3 regions of the Micromonospora sp. NPDC047644 genome follow, and region 3 is predicted to be linked to each of the others. Evidence: predicted binding sites of a transcription regulator. Region 3 holds the regulator's gene; each other region holds the start of a gene.
The links. The regulator HrcA, encoded in region 3, represses chaperone genes, less so after heat shock. The targets are predictions, from matches to a motif close to GGTTNGCACNCTCNNNNNGAGNGTGCNAACC.
Positions count from the first base shown of each region.

Region 1: groL (chaperonin GroEL) is a predicted target of HrcA. The motif match lies at 1,617-1,647, and genes of this name have one in related genera.
Region 2: groES (co-chaperone GroES) is a predicted target of HrcA. The motif match lies at 1,925-1,955, and genes of this name have one in related genera.

Region 1 covers NZ_JBEYSY010000012.1:164,248-167,521, forward strand. The annotation lists gene groL (chaperonin GroEL) at 1-1,422, opposite strand, end outside; gene AB0877_RS21110 (hypothetical protein) at 1,695-2,876, opposite strand; gene AB0877_RS21115 (cold-shock protein) at 2,971-3,174, opposite strand.
Region 2 covers NZ_JBEYSY010000017.1:58,119-61,392, reverse strand. The annotation lists gene ybaK (Cys-tRNA(Pro) deacylase) at 155-634, opposite strand; gene AB0877_RS25880 (methyltransferase domain-containing protein) at 645-1,829, opposite strand; gene groES (co-chaperone GroES) at 2,089-2,403, shown strand; gene groL (chaperonin GroEL) at 2,474-3,274, shown strand, end outside.
Region 3 covers NZ_JBEYSY010000016.1:65,603-68,876, reverse strand. The annotation lists gene AB0877_RS25250 (16S rRNA (uracil(1498)-N(3))-methyltransferase) at 1-271, opposite strand, end outside; gene dnaJ (molecular chaperone DnaJ) at 273-1,418, opposite strand; gene hrcA (heat-inducible transcriptional repressor HrcA) at 1,494-2,516, opposite strand; gene AB0877_RS25235 (DUF4870 domain-containing protein) at 2,742-3,274, shown strand, end outside.

The sequences.
Region 1 (3,274 bases), on a different contig from region 3:
GTGACCGGCCTCGATGTTGCGGACCTTCTCCACCACGACGCCGCCCTCAAGGCCGGCGTTGACGGCGATCTGCCGCAGCGGGGCGTCCAGCGCGACCTTGACGATGTTCGCACCGGTCGCCTCGTCGCCGACCAGGTCGAGCTTGTCGAAAGCGGTCTTGCCGGCCTGCACCAGCGCGACGCCACCACCCGGGACGATGCCCTCCTCGACGGCCGCCTTCGCGTTGCGAACGGCGTCCTCGATGCGGTGCTTGCGCTCCTTGAGCTCGACCTCGGTGGCCGCGCCGACCTTGATGACCGCGACGCCGCCGGCCAGCTTGGCCAGCCGCTCCTGCAGCTTCTCGCGGTCGTAGTCGGAGTCGCTCTTGTCGATCTCGGCCCGGATCTGGTTGACCCGGCCCTGGATCTGCTCGGCGTCACCGGCACCGTCGACGATGGTGGTCTCGTCCTTGGTCACCACGACCTTGCGGGCGCGGCCCAGCATGTCGACGCTGGCGGCGTCGAGCTTGAGGCCGACCTCCTCGCTGATGACCTGGCCACCGGCGAGGATGGCGATGTCGGTCAGCATGGCCTTGCGGCGGTCACCGAAGCCCGGCGCCTTGACGGCGACCGACTTGAAGGTGCCACGGACCTTGTTGACCACCAGGGTGGCGAGGGCCTCGCCCTCCAGGTCCTCGGCGATGATCAGCAGCGGCTTGCCCGACTGCATGACCTTCTCGAGGATCGGGAGCAGATCCTTCACCGACGAGATCTTGCTGTTGGCGATCAGGATGTACGGGTCGTCGAAGACGGCCTCCATACGCTCCGGGTCGGTCATGAAGTAGGCCGAGATGTAGCCCTTGTCGAAGCGCATACCCTCGGTGAGCTCCAGCTCCAGCCCGAAGGTGTTGCTCTCCTCGACGGTGATGACGCCTTCCTTGCCGACCTTGTCCATCGCCTCGGCGATGATCTCGCCGACGGTGCTGTCGCCAGCGGAGATGGAGGCGGTGGAGGCGATCTGCTCCTTGGTCTCGACGTCCTTGGCGAGCTTGGACAGCTCCTCCGAGACGCTCGCGACAGCGGCCTCGATGCCCCGCTTCAGGGCCATCGGGTTGGCGCCGGCGGCCACGTTGCGCAGGCCCTCGCGAACCAGGGCCTGGGCCAGGACGGTCGCCGTCGTCGTGCCGTCACCGGCAACGTCGTCGGTCTTCTTGGCGACCTCCTTGACCAGCTCAGCGCCGATCTTCTCGTACGGGTCCTCGAGCTCGATCTCCTTGGCGATGCTCACACCATCGTTGGTGATGGTGGGGGCACCCCACTTCTTCTCGAGCACGACGTTGCGGCCCTTGGGGCCGAGGGTCACCTTTACGGCGTCGGCGAGCTGGTTCATGCCCCGCTCGAGGCCGCGGCGCGCCTCTTCGTCGAACGCGATCATCTTGGCCATACGGCGTTGTCCTCCTGGACACTCACGGGCCACCCGAGATGTGTGCCCCGGATGGGCCGCCTGGTGTACGCACCTTGGGACGTCGCCACCTGGCGACGACGACGTCCTTCGGCCGGGCCGGATAGCCCGCGACGACCGGCCATGTGCCGCCCCGGCGTCTCCACGCCGGTGCAACCTGGCCCCACCGTCCCGACCATTGGCACTCACGGTATGCGAGTGCCAATGACTTGTTTAGCACTCTCCCCTGCCGAGTGCAAGCACGATGCCGCCGCTCAGCCGAGTTCCGCGGCCAGTCCAGCGCTGTTCACCGGCGCCTCATGGGCACGCTGCTCGGCGTACGTCACCAGCAGACCGATCATCTGCGCGAGGTGGGCCGGCAGGGCCAGCACGGCGGTGATCCCGATCACCACCACCGCCCCGGCGGCGGTACCCGCCGACGAGAACGGATCCGTACCGAACGCGCCGGTGCCGATCCCCTCCAGGCCGCCGGGGATCAGCGTGCCGACGATCACCGCAACGGCCACCAGGGCCACCCGTCCGAGCAGCAGGCCGAGTCGGTCGTGGAACATCCGGAACGAGCGACCGATCGGGTTGTGGCGTTCGAAGAGATAGACCGGGCCGGCCATGCTCAGCACGAAGGCCAGGTAGACACCCGGCAGGACGCAGAAGCAGACGCCGACGCCGATCAGCAGGCTGACCAACAGGGTCCACGCCCACAGCCCGAGTGCCCGACGCAGGCCGTAGCGCAACGCCGACTCCAGGCTGGCCGGCTGACCGGCCGCCTGCTGGGTGATCACCCAGGTGCCGGCGGCCCACCCGACGGCCTGCACCAACCCGACGACGATGCTGCCGCCGAGCAGCAGAACCAGGAGGCTCAGCAGTTCGACGACGAAATTGTCCGGCAGCGCGGGGGTCGACGTCGATCCGGCCTGGGCGGCCCACTTCGCCGACGGGTCCAGCCCGAGGGAGAGCACCGAGAGCACCGCCGCCGGCAGCACCTGGGTGAGCAGCATGATCGGCACCAACTGCCGCCAGCCCCGGCGCAGCGCTTGACCGCACCGGTTGAACCAGCCGCCGATGCCCGCGCCGGGTGGCGTGACCAGGGCGTCGTTCGGGTCAGCCCCGTAACCCGGCGGGTACCAGCCGACCGGCGGCCCCGGGTACCACGGCTGCCCTCCGTAGGGACCCGACCCGGGCGGGTAGCCCCCGGTGGGCGGGAACGCCCAGCCCTGCGGTGGCGGGGCCGCACCCCAGGCACCTTGCGCGGGATCCCAGCCCGGCGGCGGACCGGCGGGGCCGGTGGACGGGCCGGCCGGGGGTGTGCCCGGCCCCCAGCCAGGCGGCGGCCCGGGGGGCCCGGGGCTGCCGGTGGGCCCGGGGCTGCCGGCGGGCGAGGACTCCTCCGGCTCCCCCGACCCGGAGGACGGAATGTGCGGGGGTGGCTGGTCGGTCATGAACGCTCCTCAGCATCGGCTGGAACGGTTCACGATCTTCCCGGCTGCGCGCCCCTGCCGCAGCCCCGACTCGCGGGCCGATCGGCCAGGAAGCTCAGCCGATGACGCGTACGTGCTCGGCCTGTGGGCCCTTCTGGCCCTGGGTGATCTCGAACTCGACCCGCTGACCGTCGTCCAGCGCCTTGTAACCGTCCATCTCGATCGCGGAGAAGTGGACGAAAACGTCCTGCCCGCCGTCGACGGCGATGAAGCCGTAGCCTTTTTCGGCGTTGAACCACTTCACGGAGCCCTGTGCCACTGTGCACTTCCCTCACTCTGCCCGGCGTTGCCTGACTCGGCGCACGGCACGGCCGGGCGCCCCGGACCACCGACTCAGCGATCGATGACCGCCATTGAAG
Region 2 (3,274 bases), on a different contig from region 3:
GAGGTGTTGTTTTGTTGTGTCCGGCAACGTATTTCGCGTCACACCGGCTCCACAAGACCGCGCAGGTGCATAGTTTGTTGGGGGCGATAACAATTCAGCAACGCGACTGTTACTCCGCGGGTATCCCACGGGGAAGTCGACGTAACGACTGTCGTCAGTGGGTCCGCAACGGCGCGGTGCGGGCGTCGGTCAGCGCCACCAGATCCGCCGCGGCCAGTTCGAGTTGCAGACCACGCCGACCAGCCGAGACGTAGATCGTCGGGAGATCCAGTGCGGATTCGTCCAGCACGGTGGGCAACCGCCGACGCTGCCCGAGCGGGCTGATCCCCCCGCGCACGTAACCGGTGGCCCGCTCGGCGACCGCCCGGTCGGCCAACGCCGCCCGCTTGCCGCCGACCGCAGCCGCGAGAGCCTTGAGATCCAACTCGCCGGTGACCGGAACGACCGCCACGGTGAGCGCGCCGTCGACGTCGGCCACCAGAGACTTGAACACGCGCTCCGGTGCCACGCCGAGCGCCACCGCCACCAACGCGCCGTAGTTCGGGGCGTCCGGTGCCACCCGGTACGGATGGGTGCGATGCGCGATGCCGCGCTTGACCAACAGTGCCGTTGCCGGCGTGCCCTGTCCCGCCACAGCGACGACGCTAGTCGACCGGCCGGCCGATCAGCACCGTCGGTGCGCCGTCGACCCGGGTGAGCACCAGACTCGCCGACTCGGTCCCGGCCAGCCGCAGGTCCCGCCGGAGCTGCTCCGGGGTCAGCGCCGAACCGCGCTTCAGGATCTCCACGCGGCCCACCCGACGGTCGCGCAGCAGCGCCCGCAGGCGCTTGAGCGAGAACGGCAGCACGTCGGTGATCTCCAGACAGCGCGCGTACGGGGTGCGGACCGGCTGGTCGGCGTAGAGGTAGGCGATGCTCGGGTCGCCCAGGTTGGCGTCCAGTTCGGCGGCCAGTTCGGCAACGAGGTGCGCGCGCACCACCGCCGGGTCCGGGTCGTACAGGTAGCGACGCGGCGGCCCGACCGGCGCCTCGGCGGCACCCGAGCCGGTGAGCTGATGGTGGCCCTGCTGGCGGTACAGGGTGGCCCGACGGGGCACCTCCGCCAGCTCTCCGCACCAGAGCGCGGCCTCGACCAGGTCGCCGTCCACGCCGACCCACTCGGCCTCCGCGCCGGCCGGGATGAGCGCGTGGTCCAGGCCCGGCGCGACCTTGACCACGGTGCGCGGCACCCGCTCGGCCAGCCCGGTGACGAAGTCCCACGGCGGCGAGTAGGCGCGCGGGTCGAAGATCCGCCGCCCGGAGCCGGTGGCGCGGCGGGCCGGGTCGCAGAAGACCCCGTCGACCCCTGACACGTCGAACCCGGTCGCGTCGCCGCACTCGACGGTGAACAGCTCGGCCAGCCCGGCTGCCTCGGCGTTGGCGGCGGCCATCGCCGCGGTCACCGGGTCGGCCTCCACCCCGTACACCCGGATGCCGGCGCGGGCGGCGGCCAGCGCGTCGGCCCCGAGCCCGCACCCGAGATCGGCCAGGGTGCGCACACCGGCCGCGTGCAACCGGGCGGCCCGACGGTCGGCGACCACCCGGCGGGTGGCCTGCTCCAGGCCGGGGCGGGTGAGGAACATCCCAGCGGCGGCCGAGCCGAACTTGCCCACCGCCCGGTGGCGCAACTCGGCCTGGGTCAGCGCCGCAGCGGCCAACGTCGGCGGCACCCCGGTCGCGCGCAGCGCCGACGCCGCGACCAGTGGATCACCGCCGGCCAGGTCGGCCGCCGCGGTGAGCGCGGCCGACCCCTCGGGGGTACGCAGCGCCGCCAGCTGATCGAGATCCACCCGGACATTGTCCCGTCCGACTCGGAAAACTTGGCTGGCGGGGCGCGACGCGCTGGCACTCTCCTTGACGGAGTGCTAGCCACGGAATAACCTGCGATTAGCACTCTCACCCTGAGGGTGCCAGCTTCCGGGTCTCACGACCCGGGTGCGCACGCCAGGCGGACCGGCACCCGCGACGACGGCACCGCCCGGTGGCATGAGGCAGATTGACGCTGGTCAGCCCCGCTGGCCAGCAACGAAACCAGTACCCCAGGAGGGTATGCCCGTGACTACCGCGACCAAGGTTGCGATCAAGCCGCTCGAGGACCGCATCGTGGTCCAGGCGAACGAGGCTGAGACCACCACGGCGTCGGGCATCGTGATCCCCGACACCGCCAAGGAGAAGCCGCAGGAGGGCACCGTCCTCGCTGTGGGCCCGGGGCGCGTCGACGACAACGGCAACCGGGTTCCGGTTGACGTGCAGGTCGGCGACACCGTCCTTTACTCGAAGTACGGCGGCACCGAGGTCAAGTACGCCGGCGAGGAGTACCTGGTGCTCTCCGCCCGCGACGTCCTCGCGGTCATCGAGAAGTAAGCAACCGATCAGTGCCATTGCCCCGGTCCGGCTCGCCGGGCCGGGGCAATGGCGCTTCGAAGGGACATTCATGGCGAAGATCCTGAGCTTCTCGGACGACGCCCGGCACCTGCTGGAGCACGGTGTCAACGCCCTCGCGGACGCGGTCAAGGTCACCCTCGGCCCGCGCGGGCGCAACGTCGTCCTGGACAAGAAATTCGGTGCGCCGACGATCACCAACGATGGTGTGACCATCGCCAAGGAGATCGAGCTCACCAACCCGTACGAGAACCTTGGCGCGCAGCTGGTCAAGGAGGTGGCGACCAAGACCAACGACGTCGCCGGCGATGGCACCACCACCGCGACCGTGCTGGCCCAGGCGATGGTTCGCGAGGGTCTGCGCAACGTGACCGCCGGGACCAACCCGGCCGGCCTCAAGCGGGGCATCGACGCGGCGGCCACGAAGGTCTCCGAGGCGCTGCTCGGCAAGGCCGCCGAGGTCACCAGCAAGGAGTCGATCGCGAACGTGGCGACGATCTCCGCGCAGGACTCCACGATCGGCGACCTGATCGCCGAGGCGATGGAGCGCGTCGGCCGCGACGGTGTCATCACCGTCGAGGAAGGCTCGATGCTCACCACCGAACTGGACGTGACCGAGGGTCTCCAGTTCGACAAGGGCTTCATCTCGCCGAACTTCGTCACCGACCTGGAGGGTCAGGAGTCCGTCCTCGAGGACGCGTACATCCTGGTCACCACCCAGAAGATCTCGGCGATCGAGGAGCTGCTGCCGCTGCTGGAGAAGGTCCTGCAGAACAGCAAGCCCCTGCTGATCATCGCCGAGGACGTGGACGGCCAGGCGCTCTCCACCCTGGTGGTCAACTCGCTGCGCAAG
Region 3 (3,274 bases):
CACCCCGGTCGCCCTTGGCGATGCCCTGCACCGTCACCAGTCGGGGTACGGGCGCGTCCGCGTACCCCCGGGAGGTGACGGTGACCTCCAGGGTGCCCCGGCCGACGGCCGTGACCACGGCGGCGGCCGTGCCACCCCGGCCGTCGGCGAGCAGCAACTCCTCGCCGACGCGCAACCGCTGCACGGTGGCGGCGTGGTGCCCCTCCGGGCCGTCCAGGGTCAGCGCGTCGCCGGTGGGCAGCGCCTCCACCAGGAACAGCGGTGCGGACACCTCAGGCGTGCCCGTTGAACGCGTCGCGCATCCGGGAGAAGAAGCCGCCCTGCTTGGACAGCTCGGCGACCTCCTCGCCCCGGGTCTTGGCGAAGTCGCGCAGCATCTTCTCCTGGTCCGGGTCGAGCTTGGTCGGCGTCCGCACGTCCAGGTGGACGTAGAGGTCGCCCCGGCCGGTGCCGCGCAGGTGCGGCACGCCCCGGGCGCGCAGTCGCAGGGTGCTGGCCGGCTGCGTGCCGGCCTTGACGTCGACGGTCTCCTCGCTGTCCAGCGTCTTGATGGTCAGCCGGGTGCCCAGCGCCGCAGCGGTCATCGGCACCGTGACCCGGCAGTGCAGGTCGTCGCCCTTGCGGGAGTACACGTCGTGCGGACGCTCGTGGATCTCCACGTAGAGGTCGCCGGCGGTGCCGCCGCCGGGGCCCACCTCGCCCTGCTGGGCCAGCCGGATCCGCATGCCGTCCTCGACCCCGGCCGGGATCTTGACGGTCAGCGAACGGCGGGTCCGCACCCGGCCGTCGCCGGCGCAGGTGGGGCAGGGGTGCGGGACGGTGGTGCCGTAGCCCTGGCACACGGTGCACGGCCGGGCGGAGACCACCTGGCCGAGGAAGGTGCGCTGCACCGACTGCACCTCGCCCCGACCACCACACGCCTCGCAGGTCGCCAGGTGCGTGCCGGCGGCGGTGCCGGCACCGGAGCAGGTGGTGCAGAGCACAGCGGTGTCGACGGTGATCGGGGCCTCCACGCCGAAGGCCGTCTCGTGCAGGTCGAGTTCGAGCCGCAGGATCGCGTCGGCCCCCGGGCGGGTACGCGGCCGTGGGCCACGGGCACCACCTCCGGCACCGCCGAAGAACGCGTCCATGATGTCCTGGAAACCGACGAACGGGCCGGCACCTCCGGGGCCACCCGGGCCGCCGGCGCCGCCGCCACCGGGGGCGAGCGGGTCACCACCCAGGTCGACGATCTGCCGCTTCCGGTCGTCCGAGAGGACCTCGTACGCGGCGTTGATGTCCTTGAACTTCTCCTGAGCCTCCGGGTCCGGATTGACGTCCGGGTGGAACTGGCGCGCCAGCTTGCGGTAGGCGCGCTTGATCTCGTCATCGGAGGCTTCCCGGCTCACACCGAGAATGCCGTAGTAGTCCCTGGCCACTGCGTTCCGTGTCCTCATGTTCGTCTCGCGTTGCGCCGGTCGGCGGCCGCAGCCGGCCGCGTCGGCCCTGACCAATCAGTTTTGGGCCAGCAACTCGCCCACGTAGCGTGCCACGGCGCGCACCGTGGCGATGTTGCCGGGGTAGTCCATCCGGGTGGGCCCCAGCACCCCCAGGCCGCCCAGGATGGTGGTGCCCGGGCCGTACCCGGTGCTGACCACCGAGGCGGCTCGCAGGTTGTCGAACTCGTTCTCGTCGCCGATCAGCACCCGGGTCGTGCTCGGCTCGGTCTCACCGATGAGCTTGAGCAGCACGACCTCCTCCTCCAGAGCTTCGAGGATCGGCCGCAGGGAGCCCTGGAAGTCGAGCAGGCCGCCGCGGGTGAGGTTCGCGGTGCCGGCGAGCGCGATCCGCTCCTCGTGCCGCTCGACGAGCGTCTCCAGCAGGACGGTGGCGAGCGTGGTCATGGTCGGACGCAGGCCGGTCGGCGCTTCCTCGACCAGCGCCTGCACCAGTGGGGGCGTCTCGGACAGCCGGGCGTTGGCGAGCTTCTCGTTGATCAGTCGGCGCAGGTCGGTGACGTCGTCGGCGGGCACCGGGCCGGGCAGCTCCACGAGTCGCTGCTCCACCCGCCCGGTGTCGGCGATCATGACGAGCATCAACCGGGTGGTGGAGATCGGCACCAGCTCCAGGTGACGCACCGAGGAGCGGGCCAGCGACGGGTACTGCACGACGGCGACCTGTCGGGTCAGTTGGGCGAGCAACCGCACCGTGCGGTGCACCACGTCGTCGAGGTCGACCGCGCCGACCAGGAAACGCTCGATGGCCCGGCGTTCGGCCGGGCTGAGCGGCTTGACCCGGGACAACCGGTCGACGAAGAGGCGGTAGCCGCGGTCGGTGGGCACCCGGCCGGCACTGGTGTGCGGCTGCCGGATGTAGCCCTCCTCCTCCAGCACGGCCATGTCGTTGCGGACCGTGGCCGGGGAGACCCCGAGCTGGTGCCGCTCGACCAGCGCCTTGCTGCCGACCGGCTCCTGGGTGGAGACGTAGTCTTCGACGATGGCGCGGAGCACGGCGAGTTTCCGGTCGTCGAGACCCATCCTCCGCACCTCCTGTCGCACGTCGGCCGCCGGCGCTCCGGGCCGGCCGGGCCGTCCTGGCACTCGACTGTAACGAGTGCCAGTCTACGTCGGCGGGCCCGCCGACGCGATGATCAACGGACACCCTTCGGTGCGGCCCACGACACCCCGTCGAGCCGAACGGCCCGCACGACGAGGCGAAGTCGCTCTGGTGCGGCGTTGCCACCGGCACCTACCGTGACATCCATGACTGAACCTCCTCGCCCTCCCGGGTCGGGCGACCCCGGCAACTACCCGCCGGAGCCCACCTCCCCCGGGCCGTACCCGTCGGCCGAGCCGCCCACCGCACCACTGTCCGGGGCGCCCGGCCCGGCCGGCTATCCCCCGGCCGGTGGCTATCCGCCGCCCACCGGTGACCAACCGCCGTCAGGCGGCTACCCTCCGGCAGGCGGCTATCCCCCGCCGGGGGGCTATCCCCCGCCCGGCGGCTACCCGGCCGGTGGGGCCTACGGCGGCCCCGGCGGTGGCTACGCCAACAACGAGGACAAGACCTGGTCGCTGGTCGCGCACTTCGGCGGCGCGCTCGGCGCGCTGGTCAGCTTCGGTCCGCTGGGCTTCGTCGCACCGCTGGTCGCCTACCTGGCCCGCGGCCAGCAGTCGCCGACCGTCCGGGCGCACGCCCTGGCCGCCCTGAACTTCCAGATCCTCTGGTCGATCATCGCGTTCGTGCTGCTCTTCGTGAGCTGGTGCCTGCTCTTCCTGCCCAGCATCGCCGTCGT